Azospira inquinata: one gene and its partner. The protein of the gene in region 2 interacts with the protein of the main gene of each other region in a pairwise test. Links are inferred from orthologs where the notes say so. Each region holds a gene or a part of one and is shown on either strand. Other genes may lie near its edges.

What was found.
Region 1: the proteins of ligA (region 2) and leuS interact in binary tests that used the Escherichia coli proteins (3 or more experiments, as listed by UniProt). The link is inferred for Azospira inquinata from one-to-one orthologs.

The regions. Positions count from the first base shown.
Region 1 is NZ_CP064782.1:2,006,125-2,009,599, forward strand. Bases 31-3,191 are described here. They hold leuS (leucine--tRNA ligase), read right to left. Parts: upstream 2,871-3,191; coding sequence 231-2,870; downstream 31-230. Other genes in these bases: Azoinq_RS09235 (LPS-assembly lipoprotein LptE), read right to left, coding at 31-212; Azoinq_RS09245 (hypothetical protein), read right to left, coding at 3,067-3,191. In the rest of the region: more of Azoinq_RS09235, read right to left, coding at 1-30; more of Azoinq_RS09245, read right to left, coding at 3,192-3,475.
Region 2 is NZ_CP064782.1:51,922-55,281, reverse strand. The notes cover bases 41-3,086. They hold ligA (NAD-dependent DNA ligase LigA), read left to right. Parts: upstream 41-392; coding sequence 393-2,780; downstream 2,781-3,086. Other genes in these bases: galU (UTP--glucose-1-phosphate uridylyltransferase GalU), read left to right, coding at 2,764-3,086; Azoinq_RS00255 (cell division protein ZipA C-terminal FtsZ-binding domain-containing protein), read left to right, coding at 41-386. In the rest of the region: more of Azoinq_RS00255, read left to right, coding at 1-40; more of galU, read left to right, coding at 3,087-3,360. UniProt on the Escherichia coli protein: DNA ligase that catalyzes the formation of phosphodiester linkages between 5'-phosphoryl and 3'-hydroxyl groups in double-stranded DNA using NAD as a coenzyme and as the energy source for the reaction.

The DNA of each region.
Region 1 (3,475 bases), 2.0 Mb from region 2 along the record:
GCGTCCTCCGCCTTATCTACCAGCTGGGTGGTGCTGCTGGTGCGGATGGCCCGGCGCAGGTAGATACCCACGTCCGAGTTTTCCGGCAGATCGATTTTCATGGTGTGGAAGGGCAGGGCCGGGGGCGCCTTGAGCTGGAAGCCGCAACCGGCGGCGAAGAGCATCAGGACGCCGGCCAGCAGGGCCAGACAGGGCAGGATCAGGCGGCGCACGGACGCTCTCCTCGGGGCTTAAACAACGATATTGACCAGACGGCCGGGCACCACCACCACCTTCTTGGGGGCCTTGCCTTCCATGTACTTCTGGGCGCTTTCCGAGGCCAGAGCAGCCGCTTCCACGGCCCCCTTGTCGGCGGTGGCGGCCACGGTAATGCGGCCCCGCAGCTTGCCGTTCACCTGCACCATCAGTTCCACCTCGTCCTGCACCAGGGCGGCGGGATCGGCTTTGGGGAAGGCCTGACGGCCCGCGTCGGCGCCGGGACGGAGTTCCCCGTAAAGGGCCTGGCCGATGTGGGGCACGATGGGGTAGAGCATGAGCACGGCGGCTTCCAGGGCTTCCTGTTTCACCGCCCGGGCGGCGTCCGAGTCGCTGTCCAGCTTGGCGTAGGCGTTGAGCAGTTCCATCACGGCGGCGATGGCGGTGTTGAACTGCTTGCGGCGGCCGAAGTCGTCCGTCACCTTGGCAATGGTTTGGTGCAGGTGGCGGCGGAAATCCTTCAATGGCGTGGCCAGGTCTTCCGCCGGCTGTTCCCCGTTCCAAGCTTCCACCGGGCCTTCCAGAGTGTGTTCATAGACCAGCTTCCAGAGCCGTTTGAGGAAGCGGTGGGCCCCTTCCACCCCGGCGTCGGACCATTCCAGGGACTGGTCGGGGGGGGCGGCGAACATGATGAACAGCCGGGCGGTGTCCGCCCCGAACTGGTCGATCAGGGCCTGGGGATCCACCCCGTTGTTCTTGGACTTGGACATCTTTTCCGTGCCGCCGATCACCACCGGCTGGCCGTCGGCCTTGAGGGTGGCGCCCACGGGGCGGCCCCGGTCGTCCGTGGTCACATCCACTTCCGTGGGGTTGAACCACTGTTTCTTGCCGCTGGCGTCTTCCCGGAAGAAGGAGGGGGCCACCACCATGCCCTGGGTGAGCAGGTTGGCGAAGGGCTCGTCCAGCTTCAGCTGGGTGTCGCCGAAGTCGAAGACCCCCACGTCCCGCATCAGCTTGGTGAAAAAGCGGGAGTAGAGCAGGTGCAGGATGGCGTGTTCAATGCCGCCGATGTACTGATCGATACCGCCCTTGCACCAGTAGGCCGCTTCCTTGCCCAGCATGGCCTGGTCGCTGTCCGGGCTGGCGTAGCGGAGGAAGTACCAGGAAGACTCCACGAAGGTGTCCATGGTGTCCGTTTCCCGCTTGGCCGGTTTGCCGCACTTGGGACAGGTGGTTTCATAGAATTCGGGCATTTTCGCCAGGGGGGAACCGGCCCCGGTGACCTGCACCTGTTCCGGCAGCACCACGGGCAGCTGGTCGTCGGGCACGGGCACGTCGCCGCAGCTGTCGCAATGGATCACCGGAATGGGGCAGCCCCAGTAGCGCTGCCGGGAAATACCCCAGTCCCGCAGGCGGAACTGAACCTTCTTTTCCCCCAGGCCCTTGGCGGCCAGATCGGCGGCAATGGCGTCCACGGCGGCTTCATAGGCTAGGCCATCGTATTTGCCGGAATTGACGCAGACGGCCCGGGTCTTGTCCCCGTACCATTCCTGCCAGCCGTCCAGACTGAAGCTTTCCCCTGCTGCGGCGATGACCTGCTTGATGGTCAGGCCGTATTTCTGGGCAAAGGCGAAATCCCGTTCATCGTGGGCCGGGACGGCCATGACGGCCCCTTCCCCGTAGCTCATGAGCACGTAGTTGCCCACCCACACTTCCACCTTTTCGCCGGTGAGGGGGTGCTGGACGAAGATGCCCGTGGGCATGCCCTTCTTTTCCATGGTGGCGATATCCGCCTCGGCCACGCCCCCTTTTTTGCATTCCTCAATGAAGGCGGCCAGTTCCGGATTGTTCTGGGCGGCCCGGGTGGCCAGGGGGTGTTCGGCGGCCACGGCCACGAAGGTGACCCCCATCAAGGTGTCGGCCCGGGTGGTGAAAACCCACAGCTTGTCGGCTTTACCGTCCAGCTCGTAGGGGAAGGCTAGGCGCACGCCGGTGCTCTTGCCGATCCAGTTTTTCTGCATCAGGCGTACCTGCTCGGGCCAGCCTTCCAGCTGATCCAGGTCTGCCAGCAGTTCTTCGGCGTAGGCGGTGATCTTCATGTAATACATGGGGATTTCCCGCTTTTCCACCAGGGCGCCGGAACGCCAGCCCCGGCCATCGATGACCTGTTCGTTGGCCAGCACGGTCTGGTCCACCGGGTCCCAGTTCACCGTGCCCAGGCGCTTGTAGATCAGGCCCTTTTCAAAGAGCCGAGTGAACAGCCATTGTTCCCAGCGGTAGTAGTCCGGCTTGCAGGTGGCGATTTCCCGTTCCCAGTCGATGGCGAAGCCCAGGCGTTGGAGCTGACTGCGCATGTAATCGATATTGGCGTAGGTCCATTGGGCGGGAGGCACCTGGTGCTGGATGGCGGCGTTTTCCGCCGGCATGCCGAAGGCGTCCCAGCCCATGGGCTGGAGCACGTTGAAGCCCTGCATCTGGTGAAAGCGGGAAAGCACGTCGCCGATGGTGTAGTTGCGCACGTGGCCCATGTGCAGCTTCCCGGAGGGATAGGGGAACATGGACAGGCAGTAGTACTTGGGCTGGGAGAGGTTTGCCACGGCCCGGGCGGCCTGGGTTTGAACCCAGTGCTGTTGGGCGGCGGTTTCCACGGCGGCGGCTTGATATTTTTCCTGCATGGGGTCGGGCCAGAATGAAGTGTTTCAAAGGACGAAATTATAACCGCTCGCCCCTCGGGCCTGGGACCGAATCACGGTGGGCCGGGCCGGGCGGGGCCGATGGCCATAAAAAAACGGCGTCAGGAGTGATCCCGACGCCGTCAAACAAGCTACAGACTACAGAGGAGGAGTTACTGCAATTCTTGCGGGGCGCCCTTTAGCTGCCGAAGCGCACATAGGGCTTGAACAGGCCGTTCCAGGTGTCCTGCCAGAACTTGGCCGCATTGACGGCGGCGGTCAGGCCGAACTGGGCCATGCGCCCCTGGTGACCCCAGATCCAGCTCATGTTGGGGGCGGCCTCCGCATAGGCGGCGGGCAGGGCCACACCGGTGAAGCAAGGGGGGCAGGGGGCTTGATCCGTGGTGCCCGTCTTCCCTTCCCGGGGAATGGCATCGTGGTCAATCTTGGCCAGGGTCAGGAGCCGTTCCAGGGCCTGACTGGCGAAATCGTTGCCGTCCCGCTGCTGGCAGAGGGTGGCGGCTTCTTCCTGGGCCCGTTGCCAGAGCGCGCGGGCTTCCGCTTCGCTCAGGCCCGCTTTGTGGGCGACCCAGGGCAGGATCATGGGT
Region 2 (3,360 bases):
CTTTGGCCGAGGCGGCGGGTATGACCCTGGGTATGGACGGGGTTTTCACCCGCCGGGACGACGACGGCCGGGTGCTTTACACCCTCTCCAACCAGGGGGCCACGCCCTTTTCCCTGGAATCCATGAAGACCACCCTGGTTCAGGGCATGACCTTCCTTTTGGACGTGCCCCAGGTGCCCAATGGGGATCGGGTTTTCAACCAGATGGCCGAGCAGGCCCGGCGTTTCGCCGACACCCTCCACGGGGTGGTGGTGGATGACAACCGGCAGCCCCTCACCGAGCCCCAGCTGGAGCCCATCCGTCGCCAGATCGGCCAGTATCAGGGCACCATGGCCAAGCACGGGCTCACCGCCGGGGGCAGCCTGGCCCTGCGCCTTTTCAGCTAGGTTTTTATGGTTGCACCCATTGCGGTGGAGGCGCGGGCCCGCGCCCTGCGGGAGACGCTGACCCGCTATAGCCACGCCTATTACGTTCTGGATAATCCCCTGGTGCCGGACGGGGAGTATGACCGGCTGTTCCAGGAATTGCAGGATTTGGAACAAGGTTTTCCGGACCTGCGTAGCCCGGATTCCCCCACTCTGCGGGTAGGCGGCCAGCCTCTGAGCCAGTTCGCCTCCGTGATCCATGCGGTGCCCATGCTGTCCATCCAGACGGAGACGGAAACGGGCCCGGAAGGGGCCTGGAGTTTCGATGCCCGGGTGCGCAAGGAACTGGAACTGCCGGACGAGGCCCCACCGGTGGAATATGTGGCGGAACTGAAATTTGACGGCTTGGCCGTCAATCTCCGCTATGAGAACGGCCTTTTTGTCCAGGGCGCCACCCGGGGCGACGGTTTTCAGGGGGAAGACATTACCCAGAATCTGCGCACCGTGCGTCAGATTCCCCTGCGCCTGCAAGGCAATCCGCCCCCCCTCCTGGAAATCCGGGGGGAGGTCTATATGCGCAAGGACGACCTGGAGGCGTACAACCGGAAAGCGGAGGCCCGGGGGGATAAGACCCTGGTCAATCCCCGCAATGCGGCGGCGGGCACCCTGCGCCAGCTGGACCCGGCCATTGCAGCCAGCCGTCCCCTGTGCTTTTTTGCCTACGGCCTGGGGGCCGTGGAAGGCTGGGAACTGCCCCAAACCCATGCCGGGCTCCTGGACGCCCTGGCCGCTTTCGGCGTGCCGGTTTGCGAACATCGCCGGGTGGTGCGGGGGCCGGCGGCCCTGGAAGAGTTCCATCTGGATGTGGCCAAGCTCCGGGAAACCCTGCCCTTTGATATCGACGGGGTGGTGTACAAGGTCAATTCCCTGGACTGGCAGCGCCAGCTGGGTTTTCGCTCCCGGGAGCCCCGCTGGGCCGTGGCCCACAAATATCCGCCCCAGGAAATGCTGACCCGGGTGCTGGCCATCGACATCCAGGTGGGCCGCACCGGTGCCCTGACCCCGGTAGCCCGGCTAGAGCCGGTGTTCGTCGGCGGCGCCACGGTGACCAACGCCACCCTGCACAATGAGGACGAAATCCAGCGCAAGGGCGGCATTTGCCTGGGGGATACGGTCATCGTGCGCCGCGCCGGAGACGTGATTCCGGAAGTGGTGGGAATGGTGGCGGAACGCCGTCCGGCGGACGCCCAACCCTTCGTCATGCCCACCACCTGCCCGGTGTGCGGCGCCCATGTGGTGCGGGAGCCGGGGGAAGCGGTGGCCCGCTGTTCCGGTGGATTTTCCTGTCAGGCCCAGCGCATCCAGGCCATTCTCCACTTTGCCGGGCGCCGCATGATGGACATCGAAGGCCTAGGGGAACGGTATGTGGAGCGGCTGGTGGAGCTGGACTTCATCCACGGGGTGGCCGACCTCTATCGCTTGACCCTGGACGATCTCCTGGAAATGAAGCGCCGGGCCGATGCCCGGGACGGGACCACACCGGAAACGGCGAAGCAGGGCCAGACACCCACCCGCTGGGCGGAAAACCTGCTGGCGGGTATTGCTGGCAGTAAACGTCCCCCCCTGGCCCGGCTGCTCTTCGCCCTGGGTATCCGTCATGTGGGGGAGAGCACTGCCAAGACCCTGGCAGATTGGCTCGGCACCCTGGACCGGGTACGCCGGGCCCCCATGGCCCTGCTGTCCGTGCTGCCGGATATCGGCGGGGTGGTGGCGGCTTCCATCGCGGATTTCTTTGACGAGCCCCGTAACGGGGCGGCTCTGGAAGCCCTTCTGGCCGCCGGGGTGGCGCCCCGGGACGAGCATCCGCCTGCCCCCCGGCTGGCGGAAAAGCTGGATTGGGCCGTGCTTTACGCCGCCCTGAATGTGCCCAAGCTCACGGACATCCAGGCTCGCCGTCTGGCCGAACTGGTGCCGGAAGGGGCCGATTTGGCCCGCCTGCCCGCTTTCATCGGCCCCCTGGCCGTGTTGCCCCGGGAGGTGGGGGATGCCCTGTCCCACTGGCTGGAAGAGGAAAACGGGCGAGCCCAGCTGGAGCGGCTGGCCGGTTTCCGCCAGGAATTGCTGGAAGCCCTGCCGGAGCCGGATGGAGATACCTCCGCCTCTCCCGCCGCCGGTAAGACCTTTGTCCTCACCGGCACCCTGCCTACCTTAAAGCGGGACCAGGCCAAGGCCATGATTGAGGCGGCCGGGGGCAAGGTGAGCGGTTCCGTGTCCAAGAAAACCCATTATGTGGTGGCCGGCGAAGAAGCCGGCTCCAAGCTGGATAACGCCAACAAGCTGGGCATCCCCGTCCTGGACGAGGCTGGCTTGTTGGCCCTGTTAAATCTGGAGAGTGTGCATGAAGAGCGTTCGTAAGGCGGTATTCCCCGTGGCCGGGCTTGGTACCCGGTTTCTCCCGGCCACCAAGGCCAGTCCCAAGGAAATGCTGCCCATCGTGGATAAGCCCCTGATCCAGTACGCGGTGGAAGAAGCCGCCGCGGCGGGGATTACGGACATGATTTTTGTCACCGGCCGGAGCAAGCGGGCCATCGAAGACCATTTTGACAAGGCCTATGAGTTGGAGAAGGAACTGGCCGAGCGGCACAAGACGGAAATGCTGGATTTTGTGCACAACATGCTGCCCAAGCACATGAACTGCATCTACATCCGCCAGCCTGAAGCCCTGGGCCTGGGGCATGCGGTGCTCTGCGCCCGGCCCGTGGTTCAGGACGAGCCCTTTGCGGTGATTCTGGCGGACGACCTCCTGGATGGGGAACCGCCGGTGATTAAGCAAATGGTGGATAACTTCGATTACTACCATTGCTCCGTGCTGGGGGTGCAGGACGTGCCCCGGGCCGACACCAAGAGCTACGGCATTGTGGATGCCAAGCCCCTGGCCGAGCGCCTGGAACAGGTGTCCGCCATTGTGGAAAAACCGGCTCCGGAAGACGCCCCT